DNA from 2 places in the Intestinimonas sp. UBA1698 genome. Region 1 is predicted to be linked to the other one. Evidence: riboswitches for the same ligand, from Rfam matches in the RefSeq annotation. Region 1 holds a riboswitch; the other holds the start of a gene.
The links. Region 1 has a riboswitch for cobalamin ahead of B3H64_RS09430 (S-layer homology domain-containing protein). Riboswitches for the same ligand answer to the same signal wherever they lie in the genome.

Region 1 (9,737 bases):
GAGCCCGGCGGGCCGGGACTGGTATGTCCGCATCGTGCCCGCTGTGGAGCTGGCGGCGGCCCTGTTGCTGCTGACGGCGGACGGGGCGGGGGCCGCCCTGCCCGGCGTGTGCGGCCTGGGACTGCGGTTGGCGGCGGGGAGCCTGCGTACCCTGCTGGTCCTGGTGGCGGGCTTTTTGTGGCTGGCCACCGGCCTGGCCAGCCGGGAATACTTTGCCGCCGCCGCGCACAAGGAGCGCTACTACTTTTTCTGGCTGCTGACCCTGGGGGCCCTGATGGGGGTCTTTCTGGCGGCTGACCTCATCACCCTCTTTGTTTTTTTTGAAATGATGTCCTTCACCTCCTACGTGTGGGTGGCCCAAAACGAGACCCCGGAGGCCCTCCGGGCGGCCAACACCTATCTGGCGGTGGCGGTCATCGGCGGCATGACCCTGCTGGTGGGGCTGTTCCTGCTGTACGACCTGCTGGGCACCCTGGAGATTGGGGCGCTGGCCGGCCTGGCCGCCGCCCTGCCGGAGGAGAAGAAGGTCCCGCTCTATGTGGCGGGAGGCTGCTGCCTGGCGGGCTTCGGAGCCAAGGCGGGCATGTTCCCCCTGCACATCTGGCTGCCCAAGGCCCACCCGGTGGCGCCGGCCCCGGCCTCGGCCCTGCTGTCCGGCATCCTGACCAAAAGCGGCGTGTTCGGCATTCTGGTAATCGCCCGGAACCTGTTCCGGGCCGACGCGCCCTGGGGGGACGCGGTGCTTTTGCTGGGGGTAGTGACCATGGTGCTGGGGGCGGTGCTGGCCGTCTTCTCAGTGGACCTGAAGCGGACTCTGGCCTGCTCATCCATGTCCCAGATCGGCTTTATCCTGGTGGGAGTGGCCATGCAGGGCCTCCTCAGCGGGGAGAACGCCCTGGCGGCCTGGGGCACCATTCTGCATATGCTCAACCACTCCCTGATCAAGCTGGTCCTCTTCGTGGCGGCTGGGGTGGTCTATCTGGGGACCCATTCCCTGAACCTCAACGACATCCGGGGCTGGGGCCGCGACAAGCCCTGGCTCAAGGCGGTCTTTCTGGTGGGGGCCTGCTCCATCGCCGGGGTGCCCGGCTTCTCCGGATACGTCAGCAAGACCCTGCTCCACGAGAGCATTGTGGAGTACATCCACGCCCTGACCCACGCGGGTCTGGACGCCGGAGTCTACCGTGTGGTGGAGTGGCTGTTCCTGATCTCCGGCGGCCTGACGGCAGCCTATATGACCAAGCTCTTTGTGTGCATCTTTCTCTCCCCCAAGGCCCGGGGCCAGCACGCGGCGCCGAAGCCCTACTGGTCTGCGGGCACGGCGGCGGCCCTGACCGGCGGGGCGGGGGTGCTGCTGGCGCTGGGCGTGACCCCCTCCCTTACCATGCAGCCCATCGCCGTCTGGGCGGCGGAGTTCCTGCACGGCGACCACCTGGAGGAGACCCTCCACTACTTCTCCCTGACCAATCTGAAGGGGGCCTGCATCTCACTGGGCATCGGCGCGCTGGTCTATCTGGCGGTCATCCGGGGGCTACTGATGCGGCGGGAGAGCGGCGGGGAGGTCTACCTCAACCGCTGGCCGCAGAGGCTGGACCTGGAGGAGCTGGTGTACCGGCCCGCCCTGAATGCCCTGGCCTTCCTGGGCGCCTTCTGCGCCCGGGCCGCGGCCTCGGTGGGGGACGTCATTGTCTTTCTGGGGGAGCGCATCCTCTTTACCAAGGCTCCCGGCATCTTTGTGCCTAAGCACGATGAGAATTTCGGCGCATATGAGCGCAAGCCCCGGCGGTTCCTGGTGGGGGAGACCTTCTCCTTCGACCTGCTGCTGGCGGGAGTGGGATTGGTCGCCATGCTGCTGTATATTCTGCTGGTCTAGGCGGCGCAAAAGGGCATTGACATCCCTTCGCAGACTGTGTATACTGGAAAAGGATGGATGGCTCTTCTGGGCCCATCCCGCTTGGACCGACAATTGAAAAAGAAAAAAGAGATGTTCTTGTGGCTCTTTCGGGGCGTGGGCCCTGGCCCGGCACCGGGAGAGATGGACAAGGGAACCGGAACACGGGAGACCGTGCAGACCGGACGGTAACCGCCGCTGTAAGCGTGGAGGCCGCATCCGTTGGCGAAAGCCAGTCACTGGGGAGACCTGGGAAGGCGGGATGCGGGCGCAGGAGCAGACGCTCCCTAAACGCAAGTCAGAAGACCTACAAAAACGACCCGCCCCGTGGAGGGACGGGGCTCTGGTGTTGCGGAAAAACGGCCGTGGCAAGCATATGCTTGCCGCGGCATTTTATATTTTGGGCGGGCTCCGCCCAGACGAAAAAGGAGAGAGCGCGATGAAAAACAGGATGAAAAAGGCTTTGGCTCTGCTGGTGGCGCTGGTGCTGACCCTGAGTCTGCTGCCCGCCGCCGCCTTTGCGGCGGAGGACGTGACGGTCACACTGGAGGTCAATATCCGCGCCGTTGCAGAGCCGGAAATGCTGGCGGAGTTGGGCGTGCAGTCGCCGTTGCCAGGACCGGTGACAGTGACGGTGCCGGCCGGGTCCACCGTAAAGGATGTGCTGACCCAGGCCCAGAAGGACCAGGGACTGGATATCGTTGGGCTGGACAAGGGCTTTGTGACGGGCATCGGCTGGGTATCGGGCATCAGCGCCATCAACGAGACGCTGGGGACCGAGGTCCAGGAGGGGAGCTTTCAGTACCCCGGCTGGTCCTATGCCATCAATGGCGACTTTGACGCCCCGGCCGGCATCGGAGCAGATCCGGTTACAGAAGGGGATACGTATACCTTCCGCTACAGCCTCTATGGGGTCTGGAGCGGGAATGCCATGCACTATTACGATTACGAGTTCCTAGATGCGCTGGACGAGGCCCGGACCGCCCTGGAGCAGGCCAAGGCATGGGACACCTCCGCCTTTTCCGACCCGGAAAAAGCGGCTCTGGAGCAGGCCGTTGCGGAAGCTGAAACGCTGATCGGCGGGCTGGATGAGACCTATATGGGGCTCTGGCTGGAGTATGTCGCGGAGAAGGGGAGCGCCCTCTATGGCCCCGGCTCGGACGCCGACAAACTGATCAAGGCTGCGGCAGCCCTGGCCGCAGCGATGCAGCCCAGCCCGGCCAACGAGCTGACCAGTTTGGTCGTGACGGACCTGATGGAGAGCTACACCGGGTCCATAGACTTTGATCCCGCAGAGACAGAATACGCCCTCTACGATTTTCCCACCACGCTGTCAATGGTCAAGGTGAAGGCAGCCGCCGCCTCTGGGAATGCGGTGGTCTCCATCTATTTGGGAGAGGCTGCGGAGCCGGCGGCGCAGGTCACAGGCCCGCAGGGGGATAGCTGGATTATACTCAGGGACCTGGATTGGAGCGGCACGGTCAACGTGCTGCGAATGGTGGTAGAACCGCCGGAGGGCACTGGGCTGTCCGCCAAAACCTACACCGTCCGGATCAGCCGTGCCCTGACCGCAGCCGAGCTGGAGGCGGACCGGGATGCCCTGCGGCTGGGGGGCGGCGACAGCACGGTGGAGGTCTCTGCGGACCTGGATCTACCGGAGACCGGGGCCAGCGGGCTGTCCTCCATTACCTGGACATCCAGCGCACCGGATGTTATAAGCGGCAGCGGCGTGGTCCGGCGGGGGGCCAAGGAGCAGACCGTTACACTGACAGCCACCCTTTCGGCTGCGGGGCTGGAAAGCCTGACTAAGATATTTACAGTGACGGTCACCCCGGTTGGGGCCCGGGAGGTCCTGGACAACATCGCGGCCCGGTATGCGGCCTCCGGCGTGGCGGGCGACGGCAATGGCCCCTGGCTGGCCGCCGATCTGGCTGCCTATGCCGCCGCCTGGCCGGACCGCGGCCACAAACTGTCCGCGGACCAGGTGCAGGCCTGCCTGGATACCTTCCTGGCCAAGGCTGACGCTACCGACGCGCCCGGCGATCTGGCCAAATACATCATTGCCCTGCGGGCCCTGGGCTACGACGCCCGGAAGACCGTTACCGCCGACCTGCGGGAGGTGGACGTGGTGGCCAAGCTGACGGCCATGGTGGACGGCAAGGCTGCCAGCGTGACCAATCCGTATACCCTGCCCTACGTCATTCTGGCGCTCCAGCAGGGGGAGGGCTACGCCACCCAGGCGCAGATGGATTACCTGATCCAGGCGGCGGTGGACAGCCAGGACTCCTGGGGCAATACATCCTGGGGCCCCGACGGGGCCACGCCCATGCTGCTGGCGCTGGCCCCCTACTGTGACGGCAACGCTCTGGTGAAGGAGGCCGTGGACGGGGCCCTGGCCAAGGTGCGGGCCTGCCAGGGGGCAGACGGCGGCATGGGGAACGCCGCCTCCACCGGCCTGGCCGCCATGGCCTTTGCCGCGCTGGGTATCGACCCTGCCGAAGTGACGGCAGGCGAGGGCCAGCCCTCCCTGGTGGACGGACTGCTGACCTATGTCAGCGACACCCTGGATGGCTTCCGGCCCACGTCCAACTCCTTCTCCACCGAGCAGGGCTTCCGCGGCCTGATCGCCGCCCTCCGGTGCGGGGAGACGGGGCTGCCCTTCCGGCTGTTTGACTTCTCCGACCGGGCCATGGAGACGGCCGAGGCCACCTGGGCCCAACACGGCCCGGTGACCTTCGCGGTCATCCCGGATGACGCGGCGGTGACCGTCCTGCGGGAGGAGACGGAGCAGACGCCGGCGGCTCCCTTCCGCTATGACCTGCCCGCCGGGACCTACACCTACACCGTGAGCAAGAGCGGGTATGTGGGCAAGACCGGCTCCTTTACCGTGACGGAGGCCCAGGCTGAGGCCCACACGGGCCAGAAGATCAGCGTCTCGCTGGCCGCCGCGCCCGGCGCAGACAGCGGCAGGAGCATCACCGTCTCCGTCAAGGTGCTGACCCACGACGACAGCGCCTGCGGCGGAAAATACACCTATAAGCACAACACCTCGGCCTATCAGGTGGTCCTGGCTGACGAGTCTGTGGCGCTGCGGGCCGGTCAGTCGGTGTTCGACGCCCTGGACGCCGCCCTGACCCAGGCGGGGGTGGACTATGTGGAGAGCACGCCGGGGTACATCAGCTCCATTGGAGACGAGGAGGAGTTCGGGCACGGCAGCAAGGATTCCGGCTGGCTGTATATGGTCAACGGCACCACCGCCGACATCGGCTGCCGGGATTATTCGCTGACGCGGGATGCCAAGGTGATCTGGTTCTACACTGACAATTACCACGACGAGTACGGCTCGGAGTCCTGGGGCGGCAGCTCCTCGGCAGGGGCGGCGGACACCAGCGCCGTTCTGGAGCCCCAGGCGGTGGCAGACAAAACCGGCGAGGCCAAGGCGGCGGTGACGGAAAAGGAGATTCGCGCCGCTCTGGACGCCGCCCAGAACGGTGGCGCAGGGTGTGTTATCATCCGGCCCGACGTCTCGGGACGGGCGGACCAGGTCACCGTGGAGCTGCCCCGGACGGCGGTGGAGCGGCTGGCTGGGGAGACCGGGGTCGGCCTAAGGATTGAGACCGGACTGGCGCAGGTGGACCTCTCCAGCCGGGCGCTGGCCGCACTGGCCGACGCAGGCGGCCGGACGGTGTCGGTGTCGGTGGGACAGGGGGCGGACGGGGTCCGGACCGTCGCCGTCTTGGTGGACGGCAAGCCGGTGGAGACCCTGCCCGGCGGCATCCGGGTCGCCTTCCCCGCCGCGGAGGCGGGGCTGGTGCCCGCACTGGTGGGGGCGGATGGCGCCGCCGCCCCGCTGAAAAAATCCCTGGTGGCGGACGGCACCGCCTATCTGCTGCTGCCCGGCTCGGCCTCCGTGGCTCTGATCCGAGGGGCAGAGACCTTCGCCGACGTGCCCGACGGATACTGGGGGGCGGAAGCGGTGGCCTTCGCCGCCTCCCGCGGGCTGCTCCAGGGGGTGGGCGGCAACCGCTTCGACCCCGACGGGGTGCTGACCCGGGCCATGCTGGTGACGGTGCTCTACCGCCTGGAGGGCCAGCCGGAGGGGGCTGAGGCGGCCTTCTCCGACGTGGCGGTCGAGGCTTGGTACGCCTCGGCCGCCGCCTGGGCGGCAGAGGCAGGCATCGCCAACGGGGTCTCCGGCGGGGCCTTTGCCCCGGAGCGCTCCATCACCCGGCAGGAACTGGCCGCCATGCTCTACCGCTATGCCGGGTACGCCGGCCTGGATACCTCCGCCCGGCAGCCGCTCACCGCCTTTGCCGACGGCGCCGAGCGCGCCGGGTGGGCGGAGGAGGCCCTGTCCTGGGCCTTGGCCACCGGCCTGCTGACCGGAAAGGACGGCGGGCGGCTGGACCCCGCCGGGAATGCCAGCCGCGCCGAGGTGGCCGCCGTTCTGGAGCGCCTGGTGGGCCTCATGGTCCGATGAAGCAAAAGGGAGCGGCAGGCATTGCTTTGCAGAGAGGCCTTTATGGAGGGGAAAGGAGCGATCACCGTGAATGTCAACTGGTTCAAGGAGCCCGAGCACGTGGTCTATGTGGAGGCGGAGCGTTTCCTGCCGGAGTTCAGCCGGAAGGTGAAGCTGCCCGATCTGCCCGCCCAGGTAGAGGCCTTCCGGGCACAGCCCGCGCCGGAGGGCAAAAACATCCGCACTGGTATGAAGGGCACCTCACTGAAGCTGTTTGTCCCCGACCTGGTCTTTGAGGAAAAGCTGGATATGGGGGACACGGTGTGGGTCTATCTGGGCCAGACCCACGTCAGCTACTGCCTGTACTGGAAGCAGTAAAAAAGGACCGGGGCGTCCGTCCACTGGACGGACGCCCCGGTCCTTTTTAAGCGATTACACGTTGAAGCGGAAGAGGACAATATCCCCGTCCTGCATGACATAGTCCCTGCCCTCGCTGCGGACCAGGCCCTTTTCCTTGGCGGCGTTCATGCTGCCGTTGGCTACCAGGTCGTCGAAGGAGACCACCTCGGCCCGGATAAAGCCCCGCTCGAAGTCGGTGTGGATCTTACCGGCAGCCTGGGGCGCCTTGGTACCCTTTTGGATGGTCCAGGCCCGGCACTCGTCCTCACCGGCGGTGAGGAAGGAGATGAGGCCCAGCAGGGCATAGCTGGCCTTGATGAGCCGGTCCAGGCCGGACTCGGGGATGCCCAGGTCGTCCAGGAACAGCTTTTTTTCGTCGGGCTCCAACTGGGCGATCTCGGCCTCCAACTGGGCGCAGACGGGGATGACCTGCGCGCCCTCGGCGGCGGCCACACCCGCCACCTGCTGGTAGTAGGCGTTGTTCTGGTAGTCGGAGAAGCCCGCCTCGTCCAGGTTGGCGGCGTAGATGATGGGCTTGAGGCTGAGAAGCTCGGCGGTGGCGATGAGGGCGGCGTCGTCCTCGCCGCACTCGTAGGAGCGGGCGGACCTGCCCTCGTTGAGCCAGTCCTGGAGGCCCTGGAAGACCTCCGCTTCATGGGCGGCCTTCTTATCGCCGGTCCGGCCGGCCTTGGAGCACTTGTCGATGCGGCGCTGGACCATCTCCATATCGGCCATGATGAGCTCGATATCAATGATCTGAATGTCACGCAGGGGGTCTGTGGAGCCCTCCACATGGATGACGTTGGGGTCGTCGAAGCAGCGGACCACGTGAACGATGGCGTCGGTGGCCCGGATGTTGGATAGGAACTTGTTGCCCAGCCCCTCGCCCTTGGAGGCGCCCTTCACCAGACCGGCGATGTCCACAAACTCCACCACGGCGGGGGTGGTCTTTTTGGGCTTGTGGAAGTCGGAAAGCCAGTCCAGGCGGCTGTCGGGGACGGCCACCACGCCCACGTTGGGGTCGATGGTGCAGAAGGGGTAGTTGGCGGACTCGGCGCCCGCGTTGGTGATGGCGTTGAACAGGGTCGATTTGCCCACGTTGGGCAGACCCACGATGCCTAATTTCATCGGCAGAACCCTCTTTTCCGTTGATTCGCCCTGACATTATATACGATGGCAGGGGAAAATACAAGGCTCACGGCGAAATTGAGGGGCGGGGCGCGGGGCTCTACTCGCCTTCGGCGTACTGCTCTTCGGTATCCTGTTGGGCGCTTTTCAGAATGTCTTCCGCGGTGCCATAGTCCCGGGCCTGCAGGGCGGCCACCGCATCGGTGACCCGGTTGAACAGGTAGGTGTAGAGGGCTTGATAGTCCGGCATACCGAGACCTCCTTTATATCCGATAAACAGTGTATACTGAGTTCAGGAAATTGTCAATCATTACTATCACCGATATGATGTATATACGAAAAGAAGGTGATAGGATGAAGCAGGTTCGTCTGAAGCTGGACCGCTATTTGGATGAGCGCGGCATAAGTCGGTACGAGCTTGCGCAGAGGTCAAAAATCAAATATCAGACCATTGATGGGTATTATAAAAATACCGTTGTCCGATATGATGCCTATAACCTGTCGCGGATCATCACCGCGCTGGACTGCGACCTGACCGACATCCTGGAGGTCGTGGAGAACGGCGAAGCTTGAGGGCCCGCGGGAAAACAGACGTTTTCCCGCGGGCCCTTAAGTGTTATACTGGCAACATCACAAAACCATATAGGAGGGATCTCTATGGAGACCACCGCGCAAGTACACGCCCGCCTGTCCACCCTGCCCCGGGCGGCGCTGGGCTTTTTCCCCACCCCCTTCCACCGGGCGGAAAATCTGTCCCGGGAGCTGGGCATCGATCTGTGGATCAAACGGGACGACCTGACCGGCATGAGCCTGTTCGGCGGCAACAAGGTCCGCAAGCTGGAGTATGTGCTGGGGGAGGCCCGGGCCCGGGGCTGCGACACCGTGGTCAGCTACGGCGCCACCCAGTCCAACTGCGCCATGCAGGTGGCCACCGCCTGCCGCCGCCTGGGGATGCGGCCTATTCTGTATCTGGTGGCCATCGTGGAGCCCGCCGAGCTGCGGGCCAACCTCCTGCTGGATTATGTGCTGGACGCCGAGGTCCATCTGGTCCCCCTGAACGGCGGCACGGAGGAGGAGGCCGAGGAGGAGGCCGTCCGGCTGGGCCGGGCCCACATGGCCCGCCTGGAGGGGGAGGGGCACATCTGCTGCGAGGTGCCCATGGGGGCCGCCCAGCCCCTGGGCTCCGCCGGCTTCATCGGCGGCTGGGCCGAGCTGCTGGACCAGTGCTGCGGCCAGGGTATTGCGCCGGACTATCTGTTCTTGGGCACCGGCACCGGCGGCACACTGGCCGGGCTGGCCGCCGGGCGGAAGCTGATGGGCGGGCCGGAGATCGTGGCCGTCAACGTCAGCCCCAAGGACGAGGGCTACCCCGCCCGCACGGCGGAGCTGGGCACCCGGGCCCTGAGGGCCATCGGTTCGGACGAGAACCTGCGGCCGGAGGACTTCCGGACCGACCTGGGCTACTACGGCGCGGGCTACGAGGCGCCCGCGCCTGCCGCCACTGCCGCCATCCGGCGTCTGGCCCGCACCGAGGGCATTTTGGTGGACCCGGTGTACACCGGAAAGGCCCTCTCCGGGCTCATCGACTACGCCGAACAGGGCAAGATCCCCCGGGGCTCCACCGTGGTGTTCTGGCACACCGGCGGAGCAACCGCCCTCTTTGCCGAGCCGGAAATGGTGGGCCCGGTGGCGGACGGGAGGGCCCTGTGAGCCCCATTCGGCACGAAAGGATTGCAAACGACGGAAAAATGTGCTAAAATCCCTTTGTTATGCGGGCGTATCTGAACCTTTTCAGATACGCCCCGCGCACAAAGGAGGAAACGATCCATGACGCGCACGCGCAGACGCATCCTGTCTCTG
Region 2 (9,737 bases), on a different contig from region 1:
GCATCTCGGAGGACACCATGATAACCCCCTTGCCCTCGTTGGCCAGATCGATGATGAGCTGGTAGATCTCATACTTGGCGCCCACGTCGATGCCGCGGGTGGGTTCGTCCAGCAGCAGCACCTCCGGCTTGGTCAGCAGCCAGCGGCCGATGATGACCTTCTGCTGGTTGCCGCCGGACAGCGAGCGGATCTGGGTCTTCTGGCTGGGGGTTTTGATGTGCATGGCCTCGATGGCCCACTTGGTGTCTTCCTCCATTTTCTTGTCGCTGAGGCAGACGCCGCCCACCAGATAGTTTTTCAGGTTGGAAATGACCGTATTCTCCCGGATGTCCCGGATGCCGAAGATACCGGTGGCCCGGCGCTCCTCAGTGAGCAGGGCAAAGCCGTTTTTAATGGACTCCCGGGGGGTCCGGTTCCGGATGACCCGGCCATGGAGCTTGATGGTGCCGCCCGCCTTGGTCATGGCGCCGAACAGATTCTCCAGCACCTCGGTACGGCCGGAGCCGTCCAGGCCGGCGATGCCCAGAATCTCCCCCTTGCGGAGCTGGAAGGATGCGTCCTTTAGGCGGGTGTACTTACCCGCCAGGTGCTCCACCTCCAGGATGACTTCGCCGGGCACGTTGGTCTTGGGCGGGAAGCGGTTGGTGAGCTCCCGTCCCACCATCAGCTTGATGATCTCCTCCATGGTCAGCTCCTTGGCCGGCCGGGTGGCCACCCAGGTGCCGTCGCGCATGATGGTCACTTCATCGCTGATGCGGAGGATCTCCTCCATTTTGTGACTGATGTAGATGATGCCGCAGCCCTTGGCCTTGAGCATATTGATGATGCGGAACAGGTGCTCCACCTCCACCTCCGTCAGGGAGGAGGTGGGCTCGTCAAAGACAATGACCTTGGCGTCGTAGGAGACGGCCTTGGCGATCTCCACCATCTGCCGCTGCGACACGGGCATGGCAGACATGGTGGTGCTGGGGTTTACCTTGACCTCCAGCTCGTCAAAGATTTCCTTGGTGCGCTTGCGCATGACGGCCTCGCTGACCATGATGCCGCCCACCTTGGGGTAGCGACCCAGCCACAGGTTGTCCTGCACGCTGCGGGTCAGGGCCTGGTTGAGCTCCTGGTGCACCATGGCCACCCCGTTCTCCAGGGCCTCTTTGGAGCTCTTGAAGTTGACTTCCTTGCCATCCAGGACGATGGTGCCGCTGTCCTTGTTATAAATGCCGAACAGGCACTTCATCAGGGTGGACTTGCCTGCGCCGTTCTCTCCCATCAGGGCGTGCACCGTGCCGGGCCGGACCTTCAGGGATACATTGTCCAGAGCTTTGACGCCGGGAAATTCCTTGCTGATGCCTTTCATTTCCAGCAGTGCCGGCTGATCCATATGCTTCCTCCTCTCCATGGCGCTCCCCGGAGGAGCGCTGCTGTGTGGAGCCGCCGCGCCGGGCGCATCCCGTCCGGCAGGCGCCCGGCGCCGGGGCTCCACGGCGTAAGCGGGGCTGCCAGATGGCAGCCCCGCTCGTCCGTTGGTGTGTTCGGTTGGGGCGATGCGTACTGTTTTGTATCCGGGTCTGCCTTATTCGGCGGTGTACACGCCGTAGGGCACACGGATCTTGGCCACGCCCTCGTCCACGTTCAGGTCGCCGGTGTTGTCCATCAGGGCGGCGCCGTCCTTGATGTTGCCCACCAGGGTGGTAATGGTCTCGGCCATGCCGGCGGCGTCCTGCATGATGGTGCCGGTCATCTTGCCCTCGTCGATGGCCTGCTTGGCGGAGGCGATGGCATCCACGCCGAAGACGGGGATGGTCTTGCTGCTGCCGTCGCCCAGGTTGTAGCCGGCGGTCTGCAGGGAGGAGATGGCGCCCAGTGCCATGTCGTCGTTGTTGGCAATGATCAGCTCGACCATGTTGCCGTTGGCCTCAGAGTACTCGGCCAGGATGGTGTCCATGTAAGCCACGGCGGCGGCGGCGGACCAGGCGCCGTTCTGGTCAACCTGATACTTGGTATCCACGTCGCCGGCGTAGTAGGCCAGCGCGGGCTTGCCGGCCTCGGTCAGGACGGTGTCGGCATCCTCCACGCCGAACTGGGTACGGGCCTCGGCCTCGGCGTTGCCCTCCTGGCCCTTGAACATGACATAGGAGATGACGCCGTCGCCGTTCAGATCCACGGCCTCATAGTTCGCCAGCAGGTACTCGCCGATGAGCTTGCCCTGCATGTGGCCGGCCTCGGGGGCGTCGGTGCCCACGAAGGCGCACTTGTCATAGCTGTTCACCACGTCGTCGGAGACCTCGCGGTTGAAGAAGATGATGGGAATGCCGGCGTCCTTGGCGGCGTTCACAGCGTTCTGGGCGGCGTCCGGGGAGGACGTCTCCACGATGTTGACGATCAGCAGGTTGGCGCCATTGGCCAGCGCGGTGTTGATCTGGTCGGTCTGCTGGGACTGGTTGCCGGCGCCGTCAAAGTTGTCGTAGTTGACGCCCAGGGCGGTCAGCATCTCGTCCATATTGTTGCGGACGCTGGAGATGTACACGTCGGAGTAGTTGTAGTAGAACACGGCCACGTTCAGCTCACCGGCCTGAGCGGGCTGGCTCTCCGCAGGAGCAGAGGCGGAGGGGGAGGGAGAGGCGCTGCTGCCGGAGCCGCTGCCGGAGCAGCCGGCGAAGGCGGCAAACATGAGAACGGCTGCAAGAACAAGAGCAAGTTTCTTCTTCATCGTTTTTCCTCCTAAATGATACATATCGTTTTTTGCAGGGTTCCATCCGCTGGGGAACGTCTTTCCCCGGGACGCCTCTATTGTAATCGGCCGGGCGGGAAAAGACGATAGAAAATTCTTTGCTCTTCTAGGAAAAAACTTTGCTTCCATGACAACTACGGTGCATAAGTTTCTTCATTTTTGTCGTTTTTGCCTAATATTGGTGGAATGTAACGAAGGATTCCTCCGCGTGTTCCGCATAGCGCGCCCTCAGAGTGTACCCGTTCGTCCTACCCTGCTGCCGGGCGCGCGGGGAGTGAGGAGGGATGCTTCATGGCAAGCGGACAGACCGCGCATTACGGGCTCTCCCAGTGGGAGCCGGAGGACAGTTTTTTGCGGGAGGAGTTTAACGCGAACTTCTCCAAGATCGACACGGAGGTGTTCAGCAAGGCGGAAGCCGTGACCGGGACCTACACCGGGGACGGGGAGTCGGAGCGGATCATCGAATTGGGCTTCTCGCCCACGGCGGTGCTGCTGCTCCGCAATACCGGCGCCAGCAAGGACAGCAGCAACTATTACGGGGGCCTGGCCCTGCGGGACCACCCCGTCCTCCTGCCCACCGGGGCGACGGTGCTGGCCATCACCGGCAGCGGCTTTTCCGTCCACGTCGGCGGCTCGGCCAGCATCAGCAATTCCAACGGCAGCGGCTCTCTGTTCCACTACCTCGCCTTTCGCTGAGCCAGAGGCGCGCCGAGCAAAAGGCCCGGACCGGCGATGGCCGTCCCGGGCCTTTTTTGTCCCGGCTGGACGGGAAGCTGCCCCGCGTCTGTTCGGAATGACTTGAACGGGGGGCCGAAAATGCATGGTTGACTTTTCCTCTGCCTGCGGTATAATCAAAAGGGTCCCGTCTGAAAAGGCCGGGACCCTTTTTGGATATCTTCAAATTTGATATGCCGCATCATGTCCTCGGGTAGGAGCTGCCGTTCAGGCAGGCCCGGGGATGAGGGAATCCGGTGAAAGTCCGGAGCATTGCCCGTTGCCGTATGCGCTTGAGGCTGTCGTTCGTGACGTGAGTCGGTCATTGGGGAAACCTGAGAAGGCGGAACGACAGACGGGGAGGGTTTCCAGGGTCAGACCTCCGGATGGCGCGAGCCGGAAGACCTATGATGCTCGAAGCCGGAGGCGCGCCGCGCGCCGAGGGACAGGGGCCCACGCGAACAGACGGACGTGGTGAATCAAAGGATTCACCACGTCCGTTTTTTGATGACAGAAGGGGGAGCGATTGGATGAAACGATTCAGTCAGAGAGGGCTCAGCCTGCTGCTGGCCCTGGCGGCAGTCATCTGCCTGGCCAATCCGGTCTGGGCCGCCGGATCGGACGACGCTCTGGAGGCCGCCCTGGCGGACACCGCGCAGTATGTCTGCGCCGCCGTACCCGAGCCCCGGGTGGGCTCCATCGGCGGAGAGTGGGCGGTGCTGGGCCTGGCCCGCAGCGGCTATGCGGTGCCGGAGGGGTACTACCAGAGCTACTATGACGCGGTGGAGGCCTATGTTAAGGCCCGGAACGGCATCCTCCACGACAAGAAGTACACCGAATATGCCCGGGTCATCCTGGCCCTGACCGCCATCGGCCGGGATGCCCGGGATGTGGCGGGCTATGACCTGACGCTGCCCCTGGGCGACTACGACAAGACCGTCTGGCAGGGAATCAACGGTCCCATTTGGGCTCTGATCGCCCTGGATTCCGGGGACTACCCCATGCCGGAAAACCCCGCGGCGGAGACCCAGGCCACCCGCCAGATGTATCTCGACCACATCCTGGACCGCCAGCGCTCCGACGGCGGCTGGAGTCTGGCGGGGGAGGACGGCGCGGGCTCCGACCCGGATGTCACCGCCACGGCGCTCCAGGCCCTGGCCAAATACCAGGACCAGCCGGCCGTGGCCGCGGCCACCCGGGAGGCTCTGGCCTGTCTGTCCGGTCAGCAGGACGGGCAGGGCGGCTTTGCAAGCTGGAGCACCAGCAATTCGGAGAGCGTAGTGCAGGTGCTGGTGGCCCTGTGTGAGCTGGGGCTTCCTCTGGATGACGCCCGCTTTGTCAAAAACGGCTCTACTCTGCTGGACAATCTGCTGCTCTTCTACCGGAGGGGAGCCGGGTTTGTCCACACCGGCGCGGGCACGGGCTCCAGCCAGATGGCCACGGAGCAGGCGCTCTACGGTCTGGCCGCCGCCCAGCGGGCCCGGGAGGGCCGCAGCAGCCTCTACCGCATGGGTGACGCGGCCCCTGCGGCCGGAACGTCGGGCTCTGCGCCGGAGGGCGGCCCGGCGGGCAGGGACCCGGCGGTACGGCCCCAGCCGGTCACCGCCCCCGGCGTCACCTTCCCGGACCTCTCCGGTCATGCCGACCGGGCTGCCGTGGAGGCTCTGGCCGCCCGGGGCATCATCACCGGCGGCGACGACGGTCTGTTCCGCCCCGACGGTGCCATGACCCGGGCGGAGTTTGCCACCATCGTGGTGCGGGCCCTGGGCCTGGCTGCCGGCCCCCTCGGCGGGGAGACCGTCTTTTCCGACGTGGCTCCGGAGGCGTGGTATGCCCCCTACGTGGACGTCGCCTACCGCCGCGGCATCGTAAGCGGCGTGGGCGACGGCAAGTTCCGGCCTGACGGCACCCTCTCCCGGCAGGAGGCCGCCGTCATGGTGGCCCGGGCCGCCGGACTGTGCGGTCTGGATACGGCGCTGGACGCCGCCGCCGTGCGCAGCCTGCTGGCCTCCTTCTCCGACTATGTCACCACGGCGGCGTGGGCGCGGGAGAGCCTGGCCTTCTGTTATCAGGAGAACATTCTGGACCCGTCCGACCTGGCGATCCGCCCCGCGGAGGCCATCCGGCGCTGTGAGGTCGCCCGGATGCTCTTCCGGATGCTGGACCGGGCCGAACTGCTCGTATAGGAGGCACAGCATGTGGTGGAACCGATCTAAGCGGCAGATTCTGATCCTGGTGCTCCTGGCGGCGGTGCTGGCCGGCGCCTTCTGGCTGGGCGGCAACGCGCCGGGCAGCCGGGGCTGGGCACCGGAGGCCGTCCCCTCTCCGGCGGCGCCCTCTGCCAGCGCGGCACAGACGGAGGTCCTCCCAGCGCCGTCTGTCAGCCCCACTCCTGCCCCCTCAGCCGCTCCCGCCGTCACGCCGGAGCCGGCGGAACCCCCGGAAGCCCTCCCCGTGTCCCCGATGCCGGAGGAGATGCCCGCAGCACCTCTACCGATGCAGACACCCGCGCCCCTTACGCCGCCTCCCTCCGCCGGTGCGGGAGCCTCAGTCCTCCAGGGCATGGGGGGTACGGACCCGTCGCTCGCCGCCCCGGCGCCGGAGGGAAAGCCCCAGCCGGTGGACCCCCAGGACGCGGCTTTCTCCGACGTGGCCCACACCTGCACCCTCTCGGTCCGGTGCGACACCATTCTGGACCACCTGGATTGGCTGGACGCGGAGAAGGCCGAGCTGGTGCCGGAGGACGGCGTGATCTTTCCGGAGACCCAGGTCACCTTTTACGAGGGAGAGAGCGTCTTCAACCTGCTCCAGCGTGAGATGAAGCAGGCCAAGATCCACCTGGAGTTTGAAGAGACACCCCTTTATCACTCCGCCTACATCGAGGGCATCCACAACCTCTATGAATTTGACTGCGGCGAGGGGTCCGGCTGGACCTACCGGGTCAACGGCTGGTTCCCCAACTACGGCTGCTCCCGCTACCAGCTTCAGGAGGGGGATGTGGTGGAATGGCTCTACACCTGCGACCTGGGCGCCGACGTAGGTGCCCTCTCCTCCGTCGGAGGGGCGTAACATACCGGGCGGCGCGGCAGACCCCCGCGCCGCCTTTTTGAAATGGACTGATGCGTTTGCAATCCAGAGATGCCTTTTCCAGCTACCACCCGGCGGTGAACTTTCTTTATTTCGGCCTGGTGCTGTTCTTTACCATGTGCTTTCTGCATCCGGCCTGCCTGCTGCTCTCCCTGGCCGCCGCCCTGCGGTACGCCGTCTGCCTCAACGGGCGCCGGGCGGTGCGGCGCAGCCTGCGCTACCTTCTGCCTGCGGCGCTGCTGGCCGCCCTCATCAATCCGGCCTTCAACCACCAGGGGGCCACGATCCTGACCTACCTGCCCTCGGGCAACCCCCTGACGCTGGAGAGCATTGCCTACGGCCTGGCTGCCGCCGCCCTGCTCTCCGCCGTGGTCACCTGGTTTTCCTGCTATACGGCGGTGATGACTTCCGACAAGTTCGTCTATCTCTTCGGGCGGGTCATCCCCGCCCTCTCCCTGGTCCTCTCCATGGCCCTGCGGTTCGTGCCCAGGTTCCAGGTCCAGGCCCGGGCGGTGTCTCAGGCCCAGCGCTGCGTCGGGCGGGACGTGTCGGACGGCAGCCTCCTACAGCGCCTGCGCAATGGGGTGACCATCCTCTCCATCCTGCTCACCTGGTGCCTGGAAAACGCCCTCGAGACGGCGGACAGCATGAAGAGCCGGGGCTACGGTCTGCCGGGGCGGACCGCCTTTTCCATCTATCGTCTGGACGACCGGGACCAGGCCGCCCTCTGGTGGCTGGGGGCTCTGGGCGGCTATATCCTGTCCATGTGGGGGGCGGGCGGCTTTGCCTGCCGCTACTTTCCCACCTTCCGCCTGGCCCCCCGGGACGGCTGGAGCCTCTCCGGGCTGCTGGCGTTCGGGCTTTTGTGCCTGACGCCGGTCATCATAGATCGAAGGGAGGATCGCCAGTGGACACGTTTGCGATCCATGACCTGACCTTCTTTTACCCTGGGCAGGCGGTCCCCGCCCTGGACCGGCTGGACCTGACCGTCCGGTCGGGGGAATTTTGGGTGCTGTGCGGCCCTTCGGGCTGCGGCAAATCCACCCTGCTGCGCCAGCTCAAGACGGTGCTGGCCCCCCATGGCCACCGGCTGGGGGAGATCCGCTTTGAGGGCGTCCCCCTGGACGAGCTGGACCAGCGGGAGCAGGCGGCGCGCATTGGCTTCGTGCTCCAGTCCCCGGAGAACCAGCTCGTCACCGATAAGGTGTGGCATGAGCTGGCCTTCGGCCTGGAGAGCCTGGGCTACGACACCCCCACCATCCGCCGGCGGGTGGCCGAAATGGCCTCCTTTTTCGGTATCCAGACCTGGTTTTACAAAAACGTAGCCGAGCTGTCCGGCGGACAGAAGCAGCTTTTGAACCTGGCCTCGGTCATGGCCATGCAGCCCTCTGTGCTGATTCTCGACGAGCCCACCAGTCAGTTGGACCCCATCGCCGCGGCCGATTTCCTGGCCACTCTGGGCAAGATCAACCGAGAGCTGGGCACCACCATTCTCCTCACCGAGCACCGGCTGGAAGATGCCTTCCCCCTGGCCGGCCGCGTGGCGGTGCTGGACCGGGGCAAGCTCCTGTGCACCGGCACCCCCAGCCAGGTGGGCGCCGCCCTGAAGGACGCCGGCCACGCCATGTTCCAGGCCATGCCCGCACCCATGCGCATCTGGGCGGCGGTGGGGGATTCCTCCCCCTGCCCCGTCACCGTCCGGGAGGGACGGGACTGGCTGGGCCGTTTCGCCGCCGCTCACCCCCTGGGAGCGCTCCCGGAGGAGCAGCGGCACGCCTATCCGCCGGAGGCCGCCATCACCGCCCGGGACCTGTGGTTCAAGTATGAAAAGGACCTGCCCGACGTGGTGAAGGGCCTGTCCCTTACGGTGCGGAGGGGGGAATTCTTGGCCCTGCTGGGGGGGAACGGCACCGGCAAGACCACCAGCCTGAAGCTGCTCTCCGGCCTGCTGCAGCCCTGCCGCGGGGAGCTGGAGACGGTGGGCCGGCTGGGCGTACTGCCCCAGAACCCCCAGGCCCTGTTTGTGAAAAAGACGGTGCGTGAGGACCTTTTCGAGCTTCTGAAGGGCCGACCGCTGCCCAGGGCCGCGCAGGAGGAGCAGGTCGCCCGTGCGGTGACGCTGTGCCGTCTGGAGGAGCTGCTGGACCGGCACCCCTACGACCTCTCCGGCGGCGAGCAGCAGCGGGCCGCTCTGGCCAAGATCCTGCTGCTGGAGCCGGACGTCCTGCTGCTGGACGAGCCCACCAAGGGGCTGGACGCCGGGTTTAAGCAGACTCTGGCCGAGATCCTGCAGCGGCTCCTGCGCCGGGGGGTGCCCGTCCTTATGGTCAGCCACGACATTGAGTTCTGCGCCCGCTACGCCCACCGCTGCGCGCTGTTTTTTGATGGGACGATCGTCACAGAGGGCCCGCCCCGGGCATTTTTCTCCGGCAACAGCTTCTACACCACCGCCGCCAACCGGATGGCCCGGGCCCGCCTGCCGGGGGCGGTCACCGCCGAGGAGGTCATTGCCGCCTGCGGCGGCGCCCTGCCGCCGGAACCGGAGCTGCCGGAGGCGTCCCCGCCCCTTCCTCCCCCCGGCGTACACAGCGCCGACGACCGGCCCGGGCCCCTGCCCTGGTGGCGCCGGCTGATCGCCGCCGTATCCGCCGCCGCTGCACTGCTCCTGCTGTGCAATGCCGTGGGCGCGGCCGATCTGACCGCCCTGATCGGTGCGGCAGGGGCCTCCTCTGCCGGCATGACCCATCTCAAGCTGGACGCCCTTCTCCTGGCCGCTCTGCTGGTCTTTACCCTGGCGGTCAGCCGCCGGGCCCCACCCCCTGTGGTTCCCATCCAGGTCCCGCGGGAGCGGCGCAGGCTCCCCAAGCGCACTGTGGCGGCGGCGGTCATGATCCTGCTGCTGATCCCGGTGACCCTCTTCGTGGGGCTTTTTTATCTGGACAACAAGAAGTATTACTTCATCTCCCTGCTGATCCTGCTGGAGTGTATGGCGCCCTTCTTCCTTCTCTTCGAGGGGAGAAAGCCCCAAGCCCGGGAGCTGGTGGTCATCGCAGTGCTCTGCGCGGTGGCCGTGGCGGGCCGGGCGGCGTTATTCATGCTGCCCCAGTGCAAGCCGGTGATGGCCCTTACGATTCTGGCCGGCGTGGCTTTCGGGGGGGAGGCCGGCTTCCTGGTGGGAGCTATGACCATGCTGCTGTCCAACCTTCTC

Region 2: it holds a riboswitch for cobalamin, as region 1 does, so the genes downstream of both, B3H64_RS00305 (S-layer homology domain-containing protein) here and B3H64_RS09430 (S-layer homology domain-containing protein) in region 1, are expected to answer to the same signal.

Annotation. Positions count from the first base shown of each region.
Region 1 is NZ_DCJO01000035.1:42,993-52,729, forward strand. Features, by position in the region: gene B3H64_RS09425 (complex I subunit 5 family protein) at 1-1,873, shown strand, start outside; cobalamin riboswitch at 1,978-2,216, shown strand; gene B3H64_RS09430 (S-layer homology domain-containing protein) at 2,331-6,371, shown strand; gene B3H64_RS09435 (hypothetical protein) at 6,438-6,728, shown strand; gene ychF (redox-regulated ATPase YchF) at 6,783-7,877, opposite strand; gene B3H64_RS09445 (hypothetical protein) at 7,978-8,127, opposite strand; gene B3H64_RS09450 (helix-turn-helix domain-containing protein) at 8,232-8,450, shown strand; gene B3H64_RS09455 (1-aminocyclopropane-1-carboxylate deaminase/D-cysteine desulfhydrase) at 8,535-9,587, shown strand; gene B3H64_RS09460 (WG repeat-containing protein) at 9,705-9,737, shown strand, end outside.
Region 2 is NZ_DCJO01000001.1:53,173-62,909, reverse strand. Features, by position in the region: gene B3H64_RS00320 (sugar ABC transporter ATP-binding protein) at 1-1,378, opposite strand, end outside; gene B3H64_RS00315 (galactose ABC transporter substrate-binding protein) at 1,571-2,707, opposite strand; gene B3H64_RS00310 (hypothetical protein) at 3,020-3,424, shown strand; cobalamin riboswitch at 3,630-3,867, shown strand; gene B3H64_RS00305 (S-layer homology domain-containing protein) at 3,973-5,628, shown strand; gene B3H64_RS00300 (DUF4430 domain-containing protein) at 5,639-6,511, shown strand; gene B3H64_RS00295 (energy-coupling factor transporter transmembrane component T) at 6,562-7,464, shown strand; gene B3H64_RS00290 (ECF transporter S component) at 7,437-9,737, shown strand, end outside.